3 regions of the Paenibacillus sp. p3-SID867 genome follow, and region 1 is predicted to be linked to each of the others. Evidence: riboswitches for the same ligand, from Rfam matches in the RefSeq annotation. Region 1 holds a riboswitch; each other region holds the start of a gene.

Region 1 (4,259 bases):
CAAGTGGGGAGCACGAACGCAACCGTCAACGGTAAAAAAGTGAAGCTTGCAGCTCCGCCAGTCCAAAAGGAAGGCCGTGTGCTGATCCCGCTCAGCTCGTTCAGCAGCCAATTCGGCGTTGATGTGGGCTGGAACCAGGCGACTCGTACAGTCTCCCTGGTATCGCCGCAGCGCGACATGCATTTGAGAGCTTTCTATGCAATAGAATCCTACCAAGAGCTGGATCTCGTGGGATCGATGAATTCAGTCGCTTTTGGATGGAGCCGTATCGATCGTGAAGGTCAGTTTACGCTTCAAGGTAACGAATACCGCCTGCCTGCTTCGGACGGCGACGTTACCCCGCAATCGATTGTGGCAAACGCAGCAGATCGGGAGATTAAACCATATCTTATGGTTTACGCCTTGGACGGAAATGGTGAATTAACCAAAGTTCTGAGCGACAGCAGCCTGCGCCAAAAGTCCATTGAAGGCATCACAGCCGCGGTAGCGGAGAACGGATTTGGCGGAGTTGTGCTTGATTTTGAAGGGCTCGGTTTTAAACTGGATGCGGTGAAACAGCAGAAGCTGCTCAATGATTATGTCAAGCAATTGAAGACAGCATTGCCCCATGACATTGCCCTATCCTTAGCGGTGCCGCCACTGAACAGCGCTTATAAAGGCTATGATTACAAAACACTGGCCTCCATCGCCGATGACCTGATCATTATGGCTTATCAGTACAATCCGGTCGGAACCAAATCTCAGGTTCCCGAACCGAACAGTCTGGTGGACCAAGCGATTCAGTCGGCACTCCAAGCAGGCGTCCCGAAGCAGAAGCTCCTCCTCGGCATCAGCCTATTTAGCGAAACCGCCACTTCCGTGGACGATAAACTCGGCTTGGCCAAACGTTATGACCTGAAAGGTGCTGCTTTTTGGCGCCTAGGCTTGTTCCGCCTCTATAACAATGGAATGGAAGCTGCCGTGAATGCCTCTGTTGTTAAGGAGTAACCGAACACCCCCTTGTGGGATGATCGACTTATAGTAAGAAAAACGTCTATCGACGTACTTTCACAGATGACAGACCGCAGTTAGTAGAAGTTTTTCTTGCGATATCAGAAAGTCACAAGCTTCGAAGTTTATACTTTCCAATATCTAAAAAAGAAAGCCTGACAAGGTCATCCCTTTGTCAGGCTTTCTGGTTATGTATCGTACCCTAAATGGCTGCGTTATCCAATTAGCTTGCGCTTCCTACCAGCTTTGCATAGTTTTCTTGACTCAAAACACGACGTGCCGTAACATAACGCGGCTCGTAATAGGAATCGCTAAGCTTGCTGATTCTGACTCCCTTGCTGCTGGAAGCATGTGCAAATTGTCCGTCACCAATGTAAACGCCTGCATGGGAAATTCCGCTACCGCTTGTATTGAAGAATACCAAATCTCCAACCCGCAGATCTTCACGATCCACATGTTCGCCCGCTTTAGCCTGGCTTTGGGAAGTGCGCGGAAGATCAATATCGAAATTTCTAAACATGTACAGTATAAATCCGGAGCAATCAAACCCGCTGGTAGTTGTTCCGCCCCATTTGTATGGAGTTCCTACCAATTGCTTCACTTGATACTGAAAATTCGGTTGTTGATCAGCAAATGCTGAAACGGCACCAGAAGAAAAAATAATTGCAGACCCTAGCAAAGTGATGACAAACTTCTTCAAAATATGTTCTCTCCTTCGATGCCTACGGAGTTAGCTAAGGGTTCGGTTGAAGGTTCCCTATACTCTCTATACAAGAGTAATTCACCCAAGACGGTTCCCCCGTTTTCACAAACGAAATTCGGCAAAATTCATTAACGTTTTGTAACCTTCTCTTAATATAGTATACAAGCAAGGATGCTGTCAATCATATCCTAAAAATCTATCGTTTTATGTTCGGAGCTGTCGTAATGATGAAGAATTTCGGTCGGATTTTAGTTCACCCTCTCACTCAGTCATGACAATTATGTAACTCTGTTTTTCTTCTCGCGCTGCTTTTTTTATTAATCTAGCAACTTTTTACAAATCTTTACGTTTACATAATAGAAATGAAATTAAAGAGGTGATCCATCACTTATGAGTCAAATAACGATGGCAGAAGCACTAGCTGTCCGGGCAGCAATTAACCGTCTCATCAATCAGTTGATGTCGGAACGCTTGAACAATAGCAGCACGATCATTGAAAAAGGGGAGACGGCGGAATACCCTACGCGCAGCGTGGATGCCATTACGGAAGAAATCGAAGCGGCCGCAGCGGATTATAGGAAGCTGGATTTGCTGATGGCAATCTCCAATACCACGCAGACTATTCCCTGGAACGGCTCCGACATTACGATCATGGAAGCGATCGAGCTGGCCAAACAAATACGCAGCGATATCGGACAGCTTGCCCATCTCGGCTCCCGCAAGAAGCTGGAGCGCCAGAGCAGCCGTGGCAGCGGAGACGGTGCCATAACGCTGTTCAACGTCGCCTTATACGATCCGGATGCATATCAGGCGCAAGCCCGCAAGAAGGAACGCGAGGTAACCAAGCTCTCTTCGCTGATTGAGCATGCCAATCATACGTCTCTGATTACGTTTGACGCATCCAAGTACATGGAATAGCGACAGCCGCCGGCTCCAAGCCTGCAGGTCACCCCACGTGCGGGTTTGGAGCCGGCGGTTTCCGCCGGCGGGCGGGAAAGTGCGAGCAACCGTTTATTGTTTGTCGGATACAAACAACCCTAACCAGAAACCAAAAAAATCGACTCCAGCGCAAACGGATGACGGTTTACGGTTCACGCCTATCACTTGTTACATGTTACGGACTTATGACGCAAATAAATGATCGCTCCGTTTCCCGCTCTCTCTATAAATAATTGGAAAGCCGCCCTCAGAAGGGCGGCTTTTGTTGATTTCTCTTTAGCTAGGTAACTTGATACTACGTCGTCATTCCGAGCGCTCTTTCTGGTATCTATTTATCATTGATCCTATTCGTATCATTCTCTTCAGGCCTATGCTACTGGAACAAAGCCGCAGCTCCAACCAGACCAACATCGTCCCGAAGTCCTGCAGGAACGATCTCGTACGTACCTAGATAGGACGGCATGACCAGCTTATCCGTCATTTCCCGCAGCTGCGGGAACAACAGCTCACCTGCTCTGCTCACACCCCCGCCAATGACGATGCGATCGGGGTTAAAGCTGTGAATGACGTTAACCAGTCCAAGCGCCATGTAATAGATGGCACGATCAATGACCTCCACTGCAACGGGGTCTTGAAGACGTTTGGCCTCGAATACATGCTTGGCGTTCACTCCCGCATCGGCTGCAGCCAGTTCTGATATGACACTTGGCTGGGTAAGCATTCGCTGGGATGCTGCGAGTCCGATGGCTGTTCCAGAAGCAAATACCTCCCAACAGCCGTGGCTGCCGCAATTGCACTGCGGACCGCTGGGATCAATGATATGGTGTCCCAGTTCCCCAGCAAAGGAACTGCTGCCCAGGAACAGCTTCCCATCCAGCACGATGCCTGAGCCGATACCGGTGCTCAGCGTCACGTACACCATGTTCGTCGCCCCTCTTCCAGCACCTCTTACATACTCTCCCCATGCGGCTGCATTAGCATCATTCAGCACCTGAACTTCCGTATGCAGCTCACGTTCCATCCATGCTTTGAGGGGAACATTCGTCCATTGCGGCAGATTCGTCCCGTGAATGACAATGCCCTCCCGGCTGTTAACCGTTCCCGGCGAAGCCATGCCAATCCCTCGGAGCGATTGGCCGCCCGAGACGCTGCGAATCATATTCGTAATTCTCGTAACCACTTCTTCGGCCGTACGCGCGCCTGCCGTCTCCATTTGCTCCCGGTTCAGCAGCTGTCCTTCGGAATCAAAGAGCGCTGCCGCGATCTTCGTACCCCCAAGGTCAACGCCAACCACAAATTCTTGCTGTTTATTCAATACGGTTTGCAATTTTTGTTCACCTGTTTCCGATAGGTTTGCTACTTCTATTGATGTAAGCTGTCAGCCAATGATCGCAGCTCAACCGGATCAATGGGCTTCAGCCCTGATCGGCCATACCGGACAGCGGAGCCGAAATGCACCTCGCTCACGCCGGTCTGGTCGAGAAAATCATGTATGATTTCCCACTTCAGGCCATTGCCTGCCAATATTTTAAGCTCGCTTCCTGCCGTATGTTCCACGAGCTCCCGAATTCTCGGGATGGCTTGCGGTGCAGGCTGCGGTCCGCCAGACGTTAGGACGCGGGTAACC
Region 2 (4,259 bases), on a different contig from region 1:
TCAGGCGCTGATCAATTTCGACCGCGGTGACGGTTCCTGCCGTCTGTGCCAGCTTCTCGGTTAACGCACCGATCCCAGGACCGATCTCAAGCGCTCCCTTATCTTCATCCAGTCCTGCAGCCTCCACGATTTTATACAATATATTCTGATCGATGAGAAAGTTTTGACCCAGACTCTTCTTGAAGGAGAATCCATGCCGCGTGATGATCTCCTTCGTCCGTCTTGGTGTTGATATATCCTCGATCCGATTCATTGGCTTACGCCCCCTTCTTCCAGCTGTGCAAGTGCGGCCAGAAATTCTTCCCGCGATATTTGAAACATGGCCAATCGTTTATGGAATTGCTTGCTGTTGCAATATCCGATCCCGAGCAGGTTTCCCATCGTCATACGCCTTGCAGCCGCCTCCGGATGGGCTGATAATCCTGCCTCCAGCATGTCCTCCAGACTGATCAGGCTCTCTCCGCCCTCAAAGGAGGTATGGACCCGCTCCAGCGCACGCCGTATCGCTTCCGGCGAGGCATTCTCTACGCCGATATCCCCTTTGCGGGTAGCATCCGCTTCCGGAATAAAGGCATGCTTGCAGCCAGGGACACCCTGATCCACAATTTTGCGGATCCGCTCCCCTGCATGGTCAGGATCGGTTAATATAATAACGCCTCTGCGCTCCTGAGCAAGCGCTATGCGTTTCAGGATTTGTTTATTGATCGCTGAGCCGCCCGTTTCAATCGTATCCGCTTCTACGGCCCTTTTAATGGCAACGGTATCGTCTCTGCCTTCCACAACAATCACTTCTTTAATCATGCGTTTGTTCTCTTCCTTCCCAAGAAAACAGGCTTGTACAACCTCTAGGTTCTACCATCTTAGCCCTATATACTCCGTTCTTAACAAAACAAAAGAAGAGGAAATATTCCCTCTTCTTCATCATTATATATTATAAGCTAAATAGTATAGCATTAGAATGGTATTGTAAATTGGAATTCATGCGTCTAGTTCAATTCAGGTTTAACCGGACCGATCACGTAAACGGTGCGGCCGCTCTTCCGGCCGAAATTTATGGCCGATTTCAGTGAATCATAATAAACATCGATTTTGTTGCCTTTGATGGCACCGCCCGTATCTTCTGCACGACGGAAGCCAATGCCTTCGATATAGACCCACCAGCCGATCGGGATGATGTTAGGATCAACGGCGATGGTGCGTCCTTCTGTAACGCGTGTGCCGGATGCCGTGCGTGTGCCGATTCCCTGCTGCTCAGCGGAATACGCCGTCATCGACACGTTGTTCAATACCTTGCTGTATTTAAAATCAACGCCTGCCCGAGAAACCACGTTGTTTTCGACAGCCTTGGCGGTCGTTACTTTTTTCGTGCCGGACAATTTAGCCGGTTTAGCCTTTACATCGGTGGCTGCCGCCTGGACGATGACAGGCTTCTCCACTTTTTTCGTGCCAACGGCAATGATTTTATCCTTCGTTCTGCGTTCAATCTCTTGGGAGACCTTCGTCTTGGAAACCAGCTTGCCATTGTGGTAGACCTTCTCATAATGGTTCACCATGAGACCAGGCTCGCCCCGCTGAATAACGCGGTTATCCCCTCTCTCAAGCGATGGGTCGGCTGTTTTGATCACGCGAAAATTGCGATCCTCCGTCTCCTTAACTTTTTGTTTCGTGACGCGAACGACATCGATAATCATATTGCTGGTCAGCTTCGTGTTCTGTGCCGGTTGTACTATATCTTCACCCTGGATCGTAATACCAGCCTCTTTAAGTACATGATCAACCGTATCCTGGGATGTAAATATGGTTTTGGTTGTGCTGCCTACTGTAACTTTGACTGGAATTGCCCGGTCAATGATGATCCGGTCTCCATCCTGGATCGCGCCGTTTAAAGGCATCGAAATCTGATCCTGGGGACTCAACGTGATCGCTTGCTCATCCAGCAATTCCTGCAGCAATGATCCACGTGTTTCTACTGTGGTGACACGACCATCGACGACAAGCTGAACCTCCTTGCCTGCCTGATCATGTACGACCAACGATATGAGAAGTGATACCGTAACGGCACCCATGGCACCGAGCAACATCAGTTGACGCAAATTGTCATGCTTCCATCTCAATGCGTAAGACATGCTGGATGATTGTGATTCATGGGTTTCTTCAGGTTGAAAAATGCCCACTATTCCATCCTCCTTCATAGTCCCGCCGTCTAGGTAAACGCATGAATGCATTTGACGTGACTATAGCAATTTTTCTCACAAGGCGCCCTGCTATCTATCTACACCCTGCGTCAATTCCCGTCTTTCCGTCCATGTACCACCACCCCTTGTTTACCAAGAGTATGATGATCCCCTCTCCATTATTCAAAAATAAAAGAAAGCCATTGAAAGAGTACTAGAGGCTCTAACGTGGCTTCCTGATGATTAGAATCATGGAAATGGTATGCACGAGAATTCCCCTCTTATTTCGCTTACGGAGTTAGCTGTCGGGTTCGGACGTAAGAGAGACGCCCTAGATCCGGATACCCGCTCATGGCGAGATCCTTCAAATTCACCCCAAAGACCCGAAAAAGAAATCAAATACAGCTGCGCGCATTCAGACCAGTATGCACGGCGGTATCGGTTCCCCCGTTCCCCAGAATTTCGGAGATTAAGCGAGACGGTTCATGAAATATTCGGCCGCGATCTGCACATCGCAGCTTCTTATCACTGAAAAGATGATATCCTGTTTGTATGCAGGTTGTAAAGCAACATTCAACCACATTTTCTCATGTAAAAGGTTAAAATATTGTAATATCAACGCCTTTTCTGATTAAAAAACTTTAATTAATCGAAAATGCTCCCTTTTTCATTGCTTTTGCTCTCGTTTTCGTTAAATACCAAATCGTTCCAGCGCATTTTGGGTGGTAATTTGGGCCAATTCCTCATAGGACAACCCTCTAATTTCGGCTGCCGCCTCCGCCACCAATTTTACATAAGCAGTCTCATTTCGTTTCCCGCGGAAGGGATGAGGTGTTAGGTAAGGGGAGTCCGTTTCGATCAATAATCGGTCAAGCGGAACCTGCGCCAAAACCTCTTTGGGCTGCTTTGCATTTTTGAAGGTAATCGGCCCGCCAAACGAAATATGGAATCCCATATCGAGACATATTTTGGCCGTTTCCCAGCTTCCGGAGAAGGAATGCATGACACCGCCCACCTCGGAGGCTTTTTCCTCGCGCAAAATTCTCACGATATCTTCATGCGCATCCCGATTATGAATGACAATCGGCATGTTCAATTCCCGGGCCAGTCCGATCTGGCGCCGAAGCACTCGGTGCTGAACTTCTTTCGGAGACGTATCCCAATAATAGTCCAAACCGATCTCTCCTATAGCCACCACTTTCTCGTGACTGCACAAAGAGGCGATCCAATCCAGGTCATGATCCTCCATGGTAATGGCGTCTACAGGATGCCAGCCTACCGCTGCATATATAAAATCATAAGTTTCTGCCAGCTTCATCGTAGTCGGAATCGTCTCCCGGTTAAATCCAATATTGATCATCCGGGTCACGCCGGCTTCGAGCGCCCGCTGGATTGCCTCTTCCCGGTCTTCGTCGAATTGGGGAGCATCCATATGAGTGTGCGTGTCGAACAACATAAAATCCACACTCTCCTTCCTGTCGTTTCTGTGTCGTATATCTTCCATTAGCTGGGTAAATTGCAAATAAACCCAACGTTTCTGTATTCCACCTAGGTTAATGTTGTTGTTTGAAAACACTGGCTATCTTCTCCGGCATTTGAGCCAGTAGCGGACTTACCTTCTCCTCCGGATAATAAAGATGGTACCGTCCTTTATGAATGCCGCTGATCGAGCGTACAATATCGGATACCTCCGAGATTTCCTTCAGCTCATCATGCCGATCCAGAAGCAGGATTTGCTTCTCGTTAAGCGGCATATCGGAATGAACCTTATCATAAGGAAGATCCGTTGGAAAATCAATCTCCAGGTCATATTCCGGATGCAATCCCACGGCACTGAATGCGTGGCGTATCCCGTCGATGGTCTCCAGATCGATGTTGTCGATTTCTACATATTTGTAGAGCTTTCGGTGCATGAAACGGCCGCATAATTCGCTAAGAAGAGGATCTTCCTCCTCCGTCCATTGCAGAAAGGCCGTTTGGATCAGAGCTTCATCAAGGCGCAGATATTGATTCACCCCGATATCCCCCGAAAACAACGCAGGAAGCGGTTCGATCATGAACCGGAAACCATATCCACGGTCATGC
Region 3 (4,259 bases), on a different contig from region 1:
CATCATATTTCACCCATCCAAGCAGTGCTGACCCTCTTGATGTTTGCCACGGTAATCCAACAAAGTAGAGTCCTTTTACAACGGATACACCTTCCATATGATCGATATGTCCATCTTTAAATGCCGCTTTTATGTCTATCCAGTGATCATCACGTTTAAAACCTGTAGCCCAGATAATGTTGTCGATATGTATAGGAGTTCCTTCGTTCTGAAAATATAACTTTTGATCCACTATCTTTTCCGTCCTTGCATGGAGTTTTATCCTTCCTTGTTGAATGAGCAGCTTTAACTCCTTTCCATATATCTGTTCTGGCATTGCGTGCAACCATTTACCTAACATACTTTTGCGGTTTGCTGTTAGAAAGCCCACCTTGTCAAAATACCAAAAAATACTCTTGCCGAAAATATGTAACGGTTTATATTGGATCTCACTGCTTGCGGACAAATGCACTTCAAAATCATCTGCCAATTCACTGGAAATTTGGGCCCCGGAGTTTCCTGCACCTACAACACAAACAACCCCTTCTTTAAGTTGGTTCTTATTTCGATATTCAGAAGAATGTAATTGTATAACTGCATCTCCTACCTTATCATGAAAGGAAGGTACAAGTGGCTTCTGAAAAGGACCGGTGGCTACTATAACCTTTTTTGATCTAAATGTACCCTCCGATGTGGAGACTTCAAAGATACCATTGTTCATGGTTAATGATGTAACTTGTGTATTACTTTGAATAGGAAGCTCTAAACGATTCGCATAATCTTTCAAATAATCTGCAACCTCATTTTTATGTGGTAAACCCTGAGGATCACCTTGAAAGGGAACACTTGGTAGACTATTATACATTCTTGGCGTAAACAGATGAAGAGAATCATAGCGATCTCTCCAAGAATCACCAACCTCCTTGTGACCATCAAGGATGAGAAAATCCACAGATTTTTGTTTGAGATAGTAAGCAGCCGCAAGCCCGGCTTGACCTCCACCGATGACTATAACATCTAACATATAAATATCATCCCTCCTTTTAATATTTTTATTTAAAGTATCATATGAGCATTTATTCATCAATAATGAATATCCCAACATTGAGTATCGGCAGAAATGCACATCTTCTAAATAGGCATCAAGTCATTAGTTTTTGTACACTTAAATAATAAGCACCAACGTATGTCTAAGAAGGAAACACGATTGCAAGCCATGAGGGTAACATTGAATTGAAATCATAAAACAAGCCCTTCATAAATGAAGGGCTTGTTCTTTTTAATTATTTCAGTTGTAACTTCCGACCATCATCGTGTAACTTTTTTGACTAATGGTTCTTCTTGCTGTTACATAACGCTGTTTGTAATAGGATTCTGAAAGTTTACTTATCCTTACACCCTTACTGCTGGACGAATGTGCAAATTGACCATTACCAATATAAATTCCAGCATGAGAAATGCCCTTGCCACTCGTATTAAAAAAAACTAAGTCACCCGGTCTCAGATTAGCTTTGGACACTGGAGTGCCTACCTTGGCCTGAGCTTTTGATGTACGTGGTAAATCTAGATTGAATTTATCAAAAATGTACAGAATAAAGCCGGAACAATCGAAACCACTTGAAGTTGTACCTCCCCATTTATAGGGTGTTCCAACGACTTTACTTACTTCAGTAGTCAACTTAGGTTGATTATCCGCAAACGCACTTGCTGCTCCCGAAGATAATATAATGGCAGACCCTAACAACGACAGTAAAATTTTCTTCAAGATTTTTTCTCCCTTCGATGCCTACGGAGTTAGCTGAGGGTTCGGTAGAAGGATCCCTATACTCCCTTTACTACAAGAATAATTCACCCAAAAATGGTTCCCCCGTTTTCAAAACGAAACTCGGCATAATTTATGAATTTTTTGTAACCCTACATAATGTAGTCTATTTATTACCCTTTTGTCAATCTTATCTTTTAATTTCTTTCCCTCCTCCAATAAATGTTGTGATTCGTTCATATTCTCCTATTTAATGGACTTAAATCATTACATTATTCGAAGAATAGCTGGTTTGAACGGTCTAATAAAAAAAACAATATTGTAACAATTTTGCGGAGGATAGAAATTAAAATGGCAGTCGAACCTGGTTCGACTGCCTAAATTGAAATCTTTAAGATTTGTTAGAGACGATTGGATCTGCATATCGTTCAGGATGGTTTCTAAACCTTCGGTATGCAATGAGGCAAATGGCAATTAAAATAATAAAGACACTCAATAACTGCGAGACACGAACTGTACCATAACTCATTTCGCCTTCCTGGAACATAAGCCCCATCGGTGACCAAAGTAATTTCATCAAATCTGCAAGCCAGTTAGAGGCATACCATGCTAAACTGTCGGTACGCAGTCCTTCGATAAAAAACCGCCCGATGGAATACCAAGTGAAATAAGTCAAAAATAACTCACCTGAACGTAGAAAAGGCTGGCGTCTCAACCATAAGAGCAACAACAAACCAACCAAATTCCAAATGGATTCATACAGAAAGGTCGGATGATAATAGATGCCCTCGACATTCATTTGATTGACAATAAAGTTAGGCAAGTGTAGTGTTGTCCTGAGAAAATCCTCAGATACTGGCCCTCCATGAGCTTCTTGATTTATATAATTTCCCCAACGCCCGATCAATTGTCCTATAATTAAACCCGGAGCACATAGATCTGCGATACGCCAAAAATTATAGCCACGTATACGAAAGAAAAAAATCATAGCAACGATCGCTCCGATTAAAGCTCCGTAAATGGCGATTCCACCGTTCCATATTTTGAAAACATCCCAAAAGTTATCGCGGTAATCTTCCCACTTGAATATGACATAGTAAGCTCTAGCCCCGACGATAGCCGATGGCACGCCAACTAGCACCATATCCAAAAAGAACCCTGGATGGATCTGATACCGCTTGCCTTCTTGAATAACGACGATTAGACCAATGAGAGCTGCTACGCTTAAGATAATTCCGTACCAGTATAATTGAATTGGCCCTAATCGAAATGCAATTGGACTAATCGCATCGAACAAACCCTCTCACCTCAATCCCACATCGTTTGTAACCGATGTATTGAGTAGTTCATAATTAATGTTGAAATTACGATTAAACACCCTATATTCACATAAGGAAGGCGATACATGTTGAACAATGATTCTTTTCTTTCACTTCTCAAGCCTAGGATTATCATCTTTAGCTCACTGTTACTGTTTACTATGATTAGCATCGTTTTTCTGACGGATATCTACTTTATTCATTTCAACAAAACCGTTCATATGATAGCACATTATATCAGTCCGTTTATCATTCACTTAATGTTATCCCTTTTTGTGAAGAACAAGGTGTCCTGGTTACTTGGTGCAACGCTGACAACGATTATCTCACTAGTACTGATTCTAGTAGTGGTTTTGGTGTTTTTTTAGCAATTAGTTGCCTGATTTTGGGCTCACGCCAGTCTCAGATCTAGTGAGTACCATTAAGATTGTAATTAAAATAAAGGCTACTAGTGCGAGAAAAGGAATCGTTATAAAACCAAACCAATTAATGTATTGTACATTACACGGCACCCCGTTCGTGCAGGGCTTGATCTCTGCAAATCCAGGGACCTTCTGCTCCAAATAATGAAATAAGGAAACGCATGCTCCAAAAATCGAAAGTGGAAGCACATATTTTTTTATGCTTGTCTCACTGTAAAAGGCAGCAATTCCAAGAATGATACTGAGTGGATACATTAGTATTCTCTGATACCAGCACAATTCGCAAGGAATAAACCCCCTTATCTCGCTAAAATAGAGACTTCCAAGCGTTGCTGTAAGTGCGACAACCCAGGCTAAATATATTGTTTTGTCACGTACTCCCACTACTCGATCCTCTCCCATCTATTCCTTAAGTTGCGCATTGATTAAGGAAGATATCTCCTCATAATCAAACGGGTTCGATACCATAACATTATTGATCATAATCGTGGGTGTTTGTTGTACATTATATTCACGGACTAATTCCTCATCTAAACCAACTTGGTCTTCGATTTGTTTACTTCCCATATCTTCTTTAAGCTTCGCTAGATCGATATTAGGTGTATATTCTTTAGCAAGCTCCAACGCCTTGTCTGGGGTTAGCCATGCGTTATCATGCTGCTCTGTTTCAGGTTGTGCATTAAATACTTCATGATGAAATGTCCAAAATGCTTCAGGGTCTTGCAACCGTATCGCCTCTGCAGCGAGTGCGCCTGTTTTTGATTCTTCACCATGAAA

Evidence for each region. Region 1 has a riboswitch for cyclic di-AMP ahead of M4D81_RS07645 (C40 family peptidase). Riboswitches for the same ligand answer to the same signal wherever they lie in the genome.
Region 2: linked by a shared signal. The riboswitch ahead of M4D81_RS31395 (resuscitation-promoting factor) and the one ahead of M4D81_RS07645 (C40 family peptidase) in region 1 are both predicted to bind cyclic di-AMP.
Region 3: linked by a shared signal. The riboswitch ahead of M4D81_RS29090 (C40 family peptidase) and the one ahead of M4D81_RS07645 (C40 family peptidase) in region 1 are both predicted to bind cyclic di-AMP.

Annotation. Positions count from the first base shown of each region.
Region 1 covers NZ_JAMBDM010000003.1:319,500-323,758, reverse strand. Annotated here, with positions in the region: gene M4D81_RS07650 (stalk domain-containing protein) at 1-987, shown strand, start outside; gene M4D81_RS07645 (C40 family peptidase) at 1,214-1,690, opposite strand; cyclic di-AMP (ydaO/yuaA leader) riboswitch at 1,694-1,824, opposite strand; gene M4D81_RS07640 (DIP1984 family protein) at 2,084-2,611, shown strand; gene M4D81_RS07635 (ROK family protein) at 3,006-3,959, opposite strand; gene M4D81_RS07630 (copper homeostasis protein CutC) at 3,995-4,259, opposite strand, start outside.
Region 2 covers NZ_JAMBDM010000027.1:11,425-15,683, reverse strand. Annotated here, with positions in the region: gene rsmA (16S rRNA (adenine(1518)-N(6)/adenine(1519)-N(6))-dimethyltransferase RsmA) at 1-253, opposite strand, end outside; gene rnmV (ribonuclease M5) at 250-801, opposite strand; gene M4D81_RS31395 (resuscitation-promoting factor) at 987-2,174, opposite strand; cyclic di-AMP (ydaO/yuaA leader) riboswitch at 2,446-2,660, opposite strand; gene M4D81_RS31390 (TatD family hydrolase) at 2,866-3,630, opposite strand; gene M4D81_RS31385 (HD domain-containing protein) at 3,728-4,259, opposite strand, start outside.
Region 3 covers NZ_JAMBDM010000021.1:10,908-15,166, forward strand. Annotated here, with positions in the region: gene M4D81_RS29085 (flavin-containing monooxygenase) at 1-1,003, opposite strand, end outside; gene M4D81_RS29090 (C40 family peptidase) at 1,268-1,744, opposite strand; cyclic di-AMP (ydaO/yuaA leader) riboswitch at 1,748-1,880, opposite strand; gene lgt (prolipoprotein diacylglyceryl transferase) at 2,133-3,038, opposite strand; gene M4D81_RS29100 (disulfide oxidoreductase) at 3,432-3,884, opposite strand; gene M4D81_RS29105 (DsbA family protein) at 3,885-4,259, opposite strand, start outside.